DNA from 3 places in the Streptomyces sp. NPDC088387 genome. Region 2 is predicted to be linked to each of the others. Evidence: predicted binding sites of a transcription regulator. Region 2 holds the regulator's gene; each other region holds the start of a gene.
The links. The regulator HrcA, encoded in region 2, represses chaperone genes, less so after heat shock. The targets are predictions, from matches to a motif close to TTNGCACTCNGNNNNNCNGAGTGCNAA.

Region 1: the regulator HrcA is predicted to act here: its motif matches at 2,252-2,278, upstream of groES (co-chaperone GroES).
Region 3: the regulator HrcA is predicted to act here: its motif matches at 2,243-2,269, upstream of groL (chaperonin GroEL).

The regions. Positions count from the first base shown of each region.
Region 1 covers NZ_JBIVNC010000004.1:401,360-404,633, forward strand. The annotation lists gene groL (chaperonin GroEL) at 56-1,681, opposite strand; gene groES (co-chaperone GroES) at 1,797-2,105, opposite strand; gene ACIQAC_RS13210 (polysaccharide deacetylase family protein) at 2,402-3,208, opposite strand; gene ACIQAC_RS13215 (polysaccharide deacetylase family protein) at 3,205-3,274, opposite strand, start outside.
Region 2 covers NZ_JBIVNC010000001.1:928,138-931,411, forward strand. The annotation lists gene dnaJ (molecular chaperone DnaJ) at 120-1,256, opposite strand; gene hrcA (heat-inducible transcriptional repressor HrcA) at 1,257-2,273, opposite strand; gene ACIQAC_RS04245 (MBL fold metallo-hydrolase) at 2,444-3,175, shown strand; gene ACIQAC_RS04250 (DUF3097 domain-containing protein) at 3,207-3,274, shown strand, end outside.
Region 3 covers NZ_JBIVNC010000011.1:138,765-142,038, reverse strand. The annotation lists gene ACIQAC_RS27815 (metallophosphoesterase) at 1-225, opposite strand, end outside; gene groL (chaperonin GroEL) at 454-2,079, opposite strand; gene ACIQAC_RS27805 (cold-shock protein) at 2,396-2,599, opposite strand; gene ACIQAC_RS27800 (MoaD/ThiS family protein) at 3,051-3,274, opposite strand, start outside.

The DNA of each region.
Region 1 (3,274 bases), on a different contig from region 2:
GCGCCGGGCCTCAGTGACGTCGGTACGTCGGTACGGCGTTCAGTACCTCGGTGCGTCAGTGCGAGTGGCCGTGGGAGTGACCCCCGGCGGCCGGCTCCTCCTCTTCCTTCTTCTCGACGACCAGGGTCTCGGTCGTGAGGAGGAGGGAGGCGATGGAGGCGGCGTTCTCCAGGGCGGAGCGGGTGACCTTCACCGGGTCGATGACGCCGGCCTTGACCAGGTCGCCGTACTCGCCGGTGGCGGCGTTGAAGCCCTGGCCCTTTTCGAGCTCGGCGACCTTGGAGGTGATGACGTAACCCTCCAGGCCGGCGTTCTCGGCGATCCAGCGCAGCGGCTCGACGACCGCGCGGCGGACCACGGCGACACCGGTGGCCTCGTCGCCGGTCTTGTCGAGGTTGCCCTCCAGGATCTTGGCGGCGTGCACCAGAGCGGAGCCACCACCGGAGACGATGCCCTCCTCGACCGCGGCGCGGGTCGCGGAGATGGCGTCCTCCAGACGGTGCTTCTTCTCCTTCAGCTCCACCTCGGTGGCGGCGCCGACCTTGATCACGCACACGCCGCCGGCCAGCTTCGCGAGGCGCTCCTGGAGCTTCTCGCGGTCCCAGTCGGAGTCGGTGTTCTCGATCTCGGCCTTGATCTGGGCGATACGGCCCTCGACCTCGGACTTGTCACCGGCGCCGTCGACGATGGTGGTGTCGTCCTTGGTGACGGTGATCCGGCGGGCGGAGCCGAGGATGTCCAGACCGACCTGGTCGAGCTTGAGGCCGACCTCCTCGGAGATGACGGTGGCACCGGTGAGGGTGGCCATGTCCTGGAGCATCGCCTTGCGGCGGTCGCCGAAGCCGGGGGCCTTCACCGCGGTGGCGTTGAAGGTGCCGCGGATCTTGTTCACCACGAGGGTGGAGAGCGCTTCGCCCTCGACGTCCTCGGCGATGATCAGCAGCTGCTTCGAGGCGTTGGACTGGATGATCTTCTCCAGCAGCGGCAGCATGTCCGCGATGGAGGAGATCTTGCCCTGGTGGATGAGGATGTACGGGTCTTCCAGGACGGCTTCCATGCGCTCCTGGTCCGTCACGAAGTACGGCGACAGGTAGCCCTTGTCGAAGGCCATGCCCTCGGTGAAGTCCAGCTCCAGACCGAAGGTGTTGGACTCCTCGACGGTGATGACACCGTCCTTGCCGACCTTGTCCATCGCCTCGGCGATGAGCTCGCCGACCTGCTGGTCCTGGGCGGACAGCGCGGCGACGGCGGCGATGTCGGACTTCTCCTCGATCGGCCGGGCGGTCGCGAGGAGGTCCTCGGAGATCGCCGCGACGGCCGCGTCGATGCCCTTCTTCAGGGCGGCCGGGGAGGCGCCGGCGGCGACGTTCTTCAGGCCCTCGCGGACGAGCGCCTGGGCCAGCACGGTGGCGGTGGTGGTGCCGTCACCCGCGATGTCGTTGGTCTTGGTCGCCACCTCCTTCACGAGCTGGGCACCAAGGTTCTCGTACGGGTCGTCGAGCTCGACCTCGCGGGCGATGGTGACGCCGTCGTTGGTGATGGTCGGAGCGCCGAACTTCTTGTCGATGACGACGTTGCGACCCCTGGGGCCGATCGTCACCTTGACGGTGTCGGCAAGCTTGTTGACGCCGCGCTCAAGGGCGCGACGGGCGTCCTCGTCGAACTTCAGGATCTTCGCCATGACAGCGTGAGCCCTCTCGGAGTTCTGGGTGAAATGACACTGCGCCCCGGGCGCCCGGGGTGATTAGTGGTCGCGGGGGCCTGGGGCGCAGCTCAAAGAATTACTGTGCGGTGAATTACTTCTCGATGATCGCGAGCACGTCGCGAGCCGAGAGGACGAGGTACTCCTCGCCGTTGTACTTCACCTCGGTGCCGCCGTACTTGCTGTACAGCACGATGTCGCCGGTCTTGACGTCGAGCGGAAGACGCTCGCCGTTCTCGAAACGGCCGGGACCCACGGCCAGGACGACGCCCTCCTGGGGCTTCTCCTTGGCGGTGTCCGGAATGACCAGGCCCGAGGCCGTGGTCTGCTCGGCGTCGAGCGGCTGGACCACAATGCGGTCCTCGAGCGGCTTGATGGCAACCTTGGAGCTGGTGGTCGTCACGATCCGACCTCCCCCTTCGGAGATCTCACGGGGTTAACTGTCTGAGGTGGCGACCAGGTCGATCCGTCGTCGCGGGTGCCGGACCTGCCCGTCGCTTTGTTGGCACTCTCCAGGGGGGAGTGCCAGACCCGAGACTATGACCGCGATTAGCACTCGGTCAAGCGGAGTGCCAGTGCCTGCGGCGCGGGTTCGGATTCCTGTGTACGTCCGTTGCCTGTGAGGCGGCGTTTTTCTTCCTGGGGGCTGTGCCCCCAGACCCCCTTGTCCTCAAACGCCGGACGGGCTGGTGGTGGGGGCTACAGGTAGTCGTCCAGGTTTGCCACCGTCAGGCCTGCCTGCTGGATTTCTCTCAGGAGGCGGGTGGTGCGGGTGACCAGGGTCGGGCCCGTCGTCTCGTCCGGGGTGACCGAGATGATGTCGCCCGGGGTCAGGCGGTGTGGGGGGCGGGTGTAGTGGGTGTCCGTGTCGGTGGCCGTGGCGCGCCAGAGGGTGAGGGTGGGGGTGCCGCAGTCGGCCGCCGCGCGCAGGGTGGTGTCGTCGTACATGCCGTAGGGCGGGCGGAGCAGGTGGGGGCGGATGCCGAAGCGGGAGCGGAGTTTGTTCTGCTGGCCGCAGATCTCGGCGCGCTGGCCGGCGTAGGGCAGGCCGCGCAGGGCCGCGTGGTCGAGGGTGTGGTTCTGGATGCTCGCGCCGACCGAGCGCAGCCGGGCGAAGTGGCCGTAGCCGGGGCCCGCGACGCTGTCGGTGAGGAACAGGCTGACCGGGAGGCGGAGTTCGCGGACCAGGTCGACGAATCTCGGGTCGCGTTCGGCGCCGTCGTCGTAGGTGAGGAAGACGACCTTGTCGCGGGTGGGGATGTGGTCGACGACCCGGGGCAGGGAGGTCGGGCGGGCCGGGCCGGCCGGGGGTGCGGAGAGGGGGGCGGGCAGGCCCCAGCGGCGGTGCGGGGGGCCGTTGTCGGGGGTGGGGGTGCCGGAGCCGGCGCCGTGGGCGGCGCCGGGCCCGTCGTCCGTCCGCACCCAGCCGGCCGGGCCGCCGGTACGGCCGCAGCCCGCCGACACGGTGAGCAGCAGCAGCGCGGTGAGGAGCAGCCGGGGCCTCACAGGTAGTCCTCCAGGCGGGCCACGGCGTACCCCTTCTCCGTCACCTTGCGCAGGAAGAGACGGATC
Region 2 (3,274 bases):
AAACTCCCCCGGTCCGGGGCCGCACCCCAGCGGCTACGGCCGGAGAATCCAGCCCGTCCGGCGCTTGAGGACGAGGCCGTTCTGGCCGAAGCGGGGCCGGGGGCGGCAGCCCCCGTGCCCTAACGCCCGTTGAACGCGTCCTTCAGTCGGGAGAAGAGTCCCTGCTGCCCCGGCTGAAACTGGCCCGTGGGCCGTTCCTCCCCGCGCAGCTTCGCCATCTCCCGCAGCAACCGCTCCTGCTCGGGATCCAGCTTGGTCGGGGTCTGGACCTCGACATGGACGATCAGGTCACCCCGGCCGCCGCCCCGCAGATGCGTGACACCGCGGGTGTGCAGCGGGATCGACTGCCCGGACTGGGTGCCGGGCCGGATGTCGACCTCCTCCATGCCGTCCAGCGTCTCCAGCGGCACCTTCGTGCCGAGGGCCGCCGCCGTCATCGGGATCGTGACCGTGCAGTGCAGGTCGTCACCGCGCCGCTGGAACGTCGAGTGCGGCAGCTCGTGGATCTCGACGTACAGATCGCCCGCGGGGCCGCCACCGGGGCCGACCTCGCCCTCGCCGGCCAGCTGGATCCGCGTGCCGTTGTCCACACCGGCCGGGATCTTGACCGTGAGGGTCCGGCGCGACCGCACCCGGCCGTCGCCCGCGCACTCCGGGCACGGGGTCGGCACCACGGTGCCGAAGCCCTGGCACTGGGGGCACGGGCGCGAGGTCATGACCTGGCCCAGGAAGGACCGGGTGACCTGCGACACCTCACCGCGTCCGCGGCACATGTCGCACGTCTGCGCGGTGGTCCCCGGCGCGGCACCCTCACCGCTGCACGTGGTGCAGACGATGGCCGTGTCGACCTGGATGTCCTTCGTCGTGCCGAAGGCGGCCTCGTTGAGCTCGACCTCGATCCGGATCATGGCGTCCTGGCCGCGGCGGGTGCGCGAGCGCGGCCCGCGCTGCGACGCCGTACCGAAGAAGGCGTCCATGATGTCCGAGAAGTTCCCGAAGCCACCCGCGCCGAAGCCACCCGCACCGGCTCCGCCGGCCTGCGAGAGCGGGTCGCCGCCGAGGTCGTAGACCTGCTTCTTCTGCGGGTCCGACAACACCTCGTAGGCGGCGTTGATCTCCTTGAACCGCTCCTGGGTCTTCGGATCGGGGTTGACGTCCGGGTGCAGCTCGCGGGCGAGCCGCCGGAAGGCCTTCTTGATCTCTTCCTGCGACGCGTCTCGGCGCACGCCGAGAACGGCGTAGTAGTCCGTGGCCACTTACGACTCCGCCAGGATCTGTCCGACGTACCGTGCCACTGCGCGTACCGCTCCCATCGTTCCCGGGTAATCCATGCGGGTCGGTCCGACCACGCCGAGCTTGGCAACCGCCTCGCCGCCCGAACCGTAGCCCACCGACACCACGGACGTGGAGTTGAGTCCCTCATGGGCGTTCTCGTGACCGATCCGCACGGTCATGCCCGAATCCGTCGCCTCGCCAAGCAACTTGAGAAGCACGACCTGCTCCTCCAGCGCCTCCAGGACGGGCCGGATGGTGAGGGGGAAATCATGTCCGAAGCGTGTGAGATTGGCGGTGCCGCCGATCATCAGCCGCTCCTCGGTCTGCTCGACGAGCGTCTCCAGGAGTGTGGAGAGTACCGTCTGGACGGCGCCCCGGTCCTCGGCTTCGAAGCTCTCGGCCAGATCCTGCACCAGCGTCGGCACGTCCGCGAAACGCCTGCCCGCGACCCGGCTGTTCAGCCGCGCCCGCAGGTCGGCGAGGGACGATTCGCCGAAGGGCGCCGGGCAGTCGACCATGCGCTGCTCGACCCGGCCGGTGTCGGTGATCAGGACCAGCATCACGCGCGCGGGTGCCATCGACAGCAGCTCGACGTGGCGCACGGTGGACCGGGTCAGCGACGGGTACTGCACGACGGCGACCTGCCGGGTGAGCTGCGCGAGCAGCCGTACCGTACGGGCCACCACGTCGTCGAGGTCGAGGGCGCTGTCGAGGAAGCTCTGGATCGCGCGCCGCTCGGGGGCGGTCAGCGGCTTGACCTCGGCCAGCTTGTCGACGAACAGCCGGTAGCCCTTGTCCGTCGGGATCCGCCCGGCCGACGTGTGCGGCTGCGCGATGAAGCCCTCGTCCTCCAGGGCCGACATGTCGTTGCGCACGGTGGCCGGGGAGACACCGAGGTTGTGCCGCTCGGTGAGGGCCTTGGAGCCGACCGGCTCCTCCGTGCCCACGTAGTCCTGGACGATGGCGCGCAACACCTGCAACCTTCGCTCGCTGAGCATCGCGCACACCTCCAGCGGTCGGTCTCTCGGCGACTGCCTGGCACTCTGCGCATGCGAGTGCCAGCCCTGTCCGGCCCAGTGTACGGCCGTCGGGTACGCCCCGGGCAAGGCCGGGCCTGCGAGGTTCGCACGAGGTCGTGCGGTGCAGGGCGTACCGCTAGCGTCGCCGTATGACGGTGACTTGGGAAGAGCTGGGGTGGGAGCGGCTGGGGGCCGGGGTCGGACGCCGCCGGCTGCCGGGGTGGGACTGCACCGTGGGGCTGGTGGTCGGGGAGGGTTCCGTGCTGCTGATCGACGCCGGGTCGAGCCTGCGGGAGGGTGCCCTGCTGCGGGCCCAGGCGGAGGCGCTCGCCGGTCACCGTGTGACTCATCTCGCGCTCACCCACCCGCACTTCGACCACGTCTTCGGCGCGGCGGCGTTCGCGGGCGCGGAGGTGTTCGGCGCGGTCGGGGCGGAGGCGGCGCTGAGCGGACGGCACGCGCGCGAGGAGCTGCGTTCGGACGCGGTCGGCAACGGGCTCGCCGAGGCCGACGCCACGGAGGCGGTGGACGCCCTCGTGGCGCCCCGGCACCACGTCGGCGGCGAGTGGACCCTCGACCTCGGCGGCGGCCGTCAGGTGCTGCTCGCGAACGTCGGCCCCGGTCACACCGCCCACGATCTCGCCGTACTGGTGCCGGGCGGGCCCGAGGTGGTCTTCTGCGGTGACCTCGTGGAGGAGTCCGGGGTGCCGCAGGCGGGCCCCGACGCCGTACCCGCGCGGTGGCCGCACGCCCTGGACCGGCTGCTGTCGCTCGGCGGCGAGGACGCGCTGTACGTGCCCGGTCACGGAGCGGTCGTGGGCGCGGCCTTCGTACGGGAACAGCGGGACGCGCTGGCGGTGCGTTTCGGCGTGTCGACGTGATCGTCCCGCCGGTTCTCCTATCGTCATCCGAATGCGCCCGTACTCTCCGGATCTCACGCCTCCGTGGAAGAAGCCCAAGCCCGTGCCCGAGGTCCCGGC
Region 3 (3,274 bases), on a different contig from region 2:
CACCCCCAGCTCCGCAGCGAACCGGCCGAAGAGCTCACGGGCGGTGGCGTACGACTCGACCGCGCCGTCGTCGGCGATGTCGCCGGTCACCAGGACCATGTCGACGCCGGGCTGGTGGCGCAGCTCGGCCAGCATCAGCTGGAGTGACTCGGTCGCGTCGACACCGTGCCGGTTCGGGCCGGGTGTGCGCTCGAGGTGGGTGTCGGACAGCTGAAGAATCCGCATGCGCCGCACGCTAGCGGGAGTTCACGCTCCGAGGGGCGGGAAGCGAACAAAGATCCCCCTTGCGGGGAGGCATGGAGGGCTTGCGTGGACGCGGATGTGCCACTCCGGTTGACGGCGTGTGCCGTCGGCACATGCCAACGCACCGGCGGGGAAACGCCCGAGGGCGGCACCCCCCGGAGTTCGGGAGGTGCCGCCCTCGGCAAAGGACGCTGGATCAACCGGAGTTGATCAGAAGTCCATGTCACCGCCCGGCATGCCGCCGCCGGCCGGGGCGGCGCCCGCCTTCTCCGGCTTGTCGGCGATGACGGCCTCGGTGGTGAGGAACAGCGCGGCGATGGAGGCGGCGTTCTGAAGTGCGGAACGTGTCACCTTCGCCGGGTCGGGGATGCCCGCGGCGAGCATGTCGACGTACTCCCCGGTCGCGGCGTTCAGGCCCTCACCCACGGGGAGGTTGCGGACCTTCTCCACCACAACGCCGCCTTCGAGGCCGGCGTTGACGGCGATCTGCTTCAGCGGGGCCTCGAGCGCGAGCTTGACCGCGGCCGCACCGGTGGCCTCGTCGCCCACGAGCTCCAGCTTGTCCAGCGCCGCGGAGGCCTGGAGCAGGGCCACGCCGCCACCGGCGACGATGCCCTCCTCGACGGCCGCCTTGGCGTTGCGCACGGCGTCCTCGATGCGGTGCTTGCGCTCCTTGAGCTCGACCTCGGTGGCGGCACCGGCCTTGATGACCGCGACACCGCCGGCGAGCTTCGCCAGGCGCTCCTGGAGCTTCTCGCGGTCGTAGTCCGAGTCGCTGTTCTCAATCTCGGCGCGGATCTGGTTGACCCGGCCCTGAACCTGCTCGGAGGAGCCGGCACCGTCGACGATGGTGGTCTCGTCCTTGGTGATGACGACCTTGCGGGCACGGCCCAGAAGGTCCAGGGAGGTGTTCTCGAGCTTGAGACCGACCTCCTCGGAGATGACCTCGCCACCCGTGAGGATCGCGATGTCGTTCAGCATCGCCTTGCGGCGGTCGCCGAAGCCCGGGGCCTTGACCGCGACGGACTTGAAGGTGCCGCGGATCTTGTTGACGACCAGGGTCGACAGGGCCTCGCCCTCGACGTCCTCGGCGATGATCAGCAGCGGCTTGCCCGACTGCATGACCTTCTCCAGGAGCGGGAGCAGGTCCTTGACGTTGGAGATCTTGGAGTTCGCGATGAGGATGTACGGGTCCTCGAGCGACGCCTCCATGCGCTCCATGTCGGTGGCGAAGTAGGCGGAGATGTAGCCCTTGTCGAAGCGCATGCCCTCGGTGAGCTCAAGCTCGAGACCGAAGGTCTGCGACTCCTCGACGGTGATGACGCCTTCCTTGCCGACCTTGTCCATGGCCTCGGCGATCAGGTCGCCGATCTGGGTGTCGGCGGCGGAGATGGAGGCCGTGGAGGCGATCTGCTCCTTGGTCTCGACCTCCTTGGCCTGCTCCAGGATGGCGGAGGAGACGGCCTCGACGGCCTTCTCGATGCCACGCTTGAGGGCCATGGGGTTGGCGCCCGCGGCTACGTTGCGAAGGCCTTCCTTGACGAGGGCCTGCGCGAGCACGGTCGCGGTGGTCGTACCGTCGCCGGCGACGTCGTCCGTCTTCTTGGCGACTTCCTTGACCAGCTCGGCGCCGATCTTCTCGTACGGGTCTTCGAGTTCGATCTCCTTGGCGATGGAGACACCATCGTTGGTGATCGTGGGGGCGCCCCACTTCTTCTCAAGGACGACGTTGCGGCCCTTGGGGCCGAGGGTGACCTTGACGGCGTCGGCGAGCTGGTTCATACCGCGCTCAAGGCCGCGCCGCGCCTCCTCGTCGAACGCGATGATCTTGGCCATGTGAAGTGGTCCCTCCAGGACTGGGGGTGATTCCTTCGGACCGCGCCCGCGCCCGCGACGGACGGCTCGCACACCTCGTGGTTCTCTGCCCCACCCGGCCTGCGGGCCTCACCGACCCGGTCCTTCGTTGTCACTCTCACCTTCAGAGTGCTAACGCCAATGATTAGCACTCGGGCATGGCGAGTGCAAGGTGCGCTCGTGAAGCGGACCGCGCGAGGGGGCGGCGCGAGGGGCGCGGGGCGGGCCCCGGGGGTCGGGTTCCGGACACATGGAAGGGCCCGTACCCTGCCGGGTACGGGCCCTTCGCGTGAAATGTTCAGGCGGCGACGCGAACCATGTCGGCCTGCGGACCCTTCTGGCCCTGCGAGATCTCGAACTCCACCCGCTGGCCCTCTTCCAGGGTGCGGTAGCCGTCCATCTGAATGGCGCTGTAGTGGACGAAGACGTCCGCACCACCGTCGACCGCGATGAAGCCGTACCCCTTCTCCGCGTTGAACCACTTGACGGTGCCCTGAGCCATGCCTAACTCCCCTATTACTGGCCCTTGCACAGATCCACACTTCGCGGATCCGGGTCAGACCTACGACCCCATCGGACGGGGGCGTGCGCCGGAACGCGTCGACCGCGGCTGAATGTATCTGTCCAACTGCCGTCTGCAACAGGTCAATCGGACGAGAAATCCGGGCAGGACCGGTCGGGAATTTACGGAGAATTCACCAGAGTTCGGGGCAAGTCGGGCCCGGCATAGCGAACATAAGGCGCAAAAGAACCACACACTTTGGCTACTTCTCATCGCAACGCGACGCCCGAGTGGATACGCCACTCATATGCGTCCGGCATGCGAGCCGCCGTGGTTCCCCAACTCTACCGCGCTCAACCCTACAGAATTGCCCCCTCCGCTTCTCTCACGGAGGGGGCAACTCAATGAACTCTTCGTAACCGCGCTTACTTGCGGTAACTGATCGCCGGGTTCAGCCGCCCGCGACGGCCGGAATGATCGACACTCCGGCACCGTCCGGGGTGGCCGTCTCCAGCCCCTGCTCGAACCGGACGTCGTCGTCGTTCACATAGACATTCACGAACCGACGCAGCTTGCCCTGGTCGTCGAGTACCCGGGCGGCGATCCCGGCGTGCTTCTTCTCCAGGTCGTCGATGACCTCACCGAGGGTGCCGCCCTCGGCCGGAACCTCGGCCT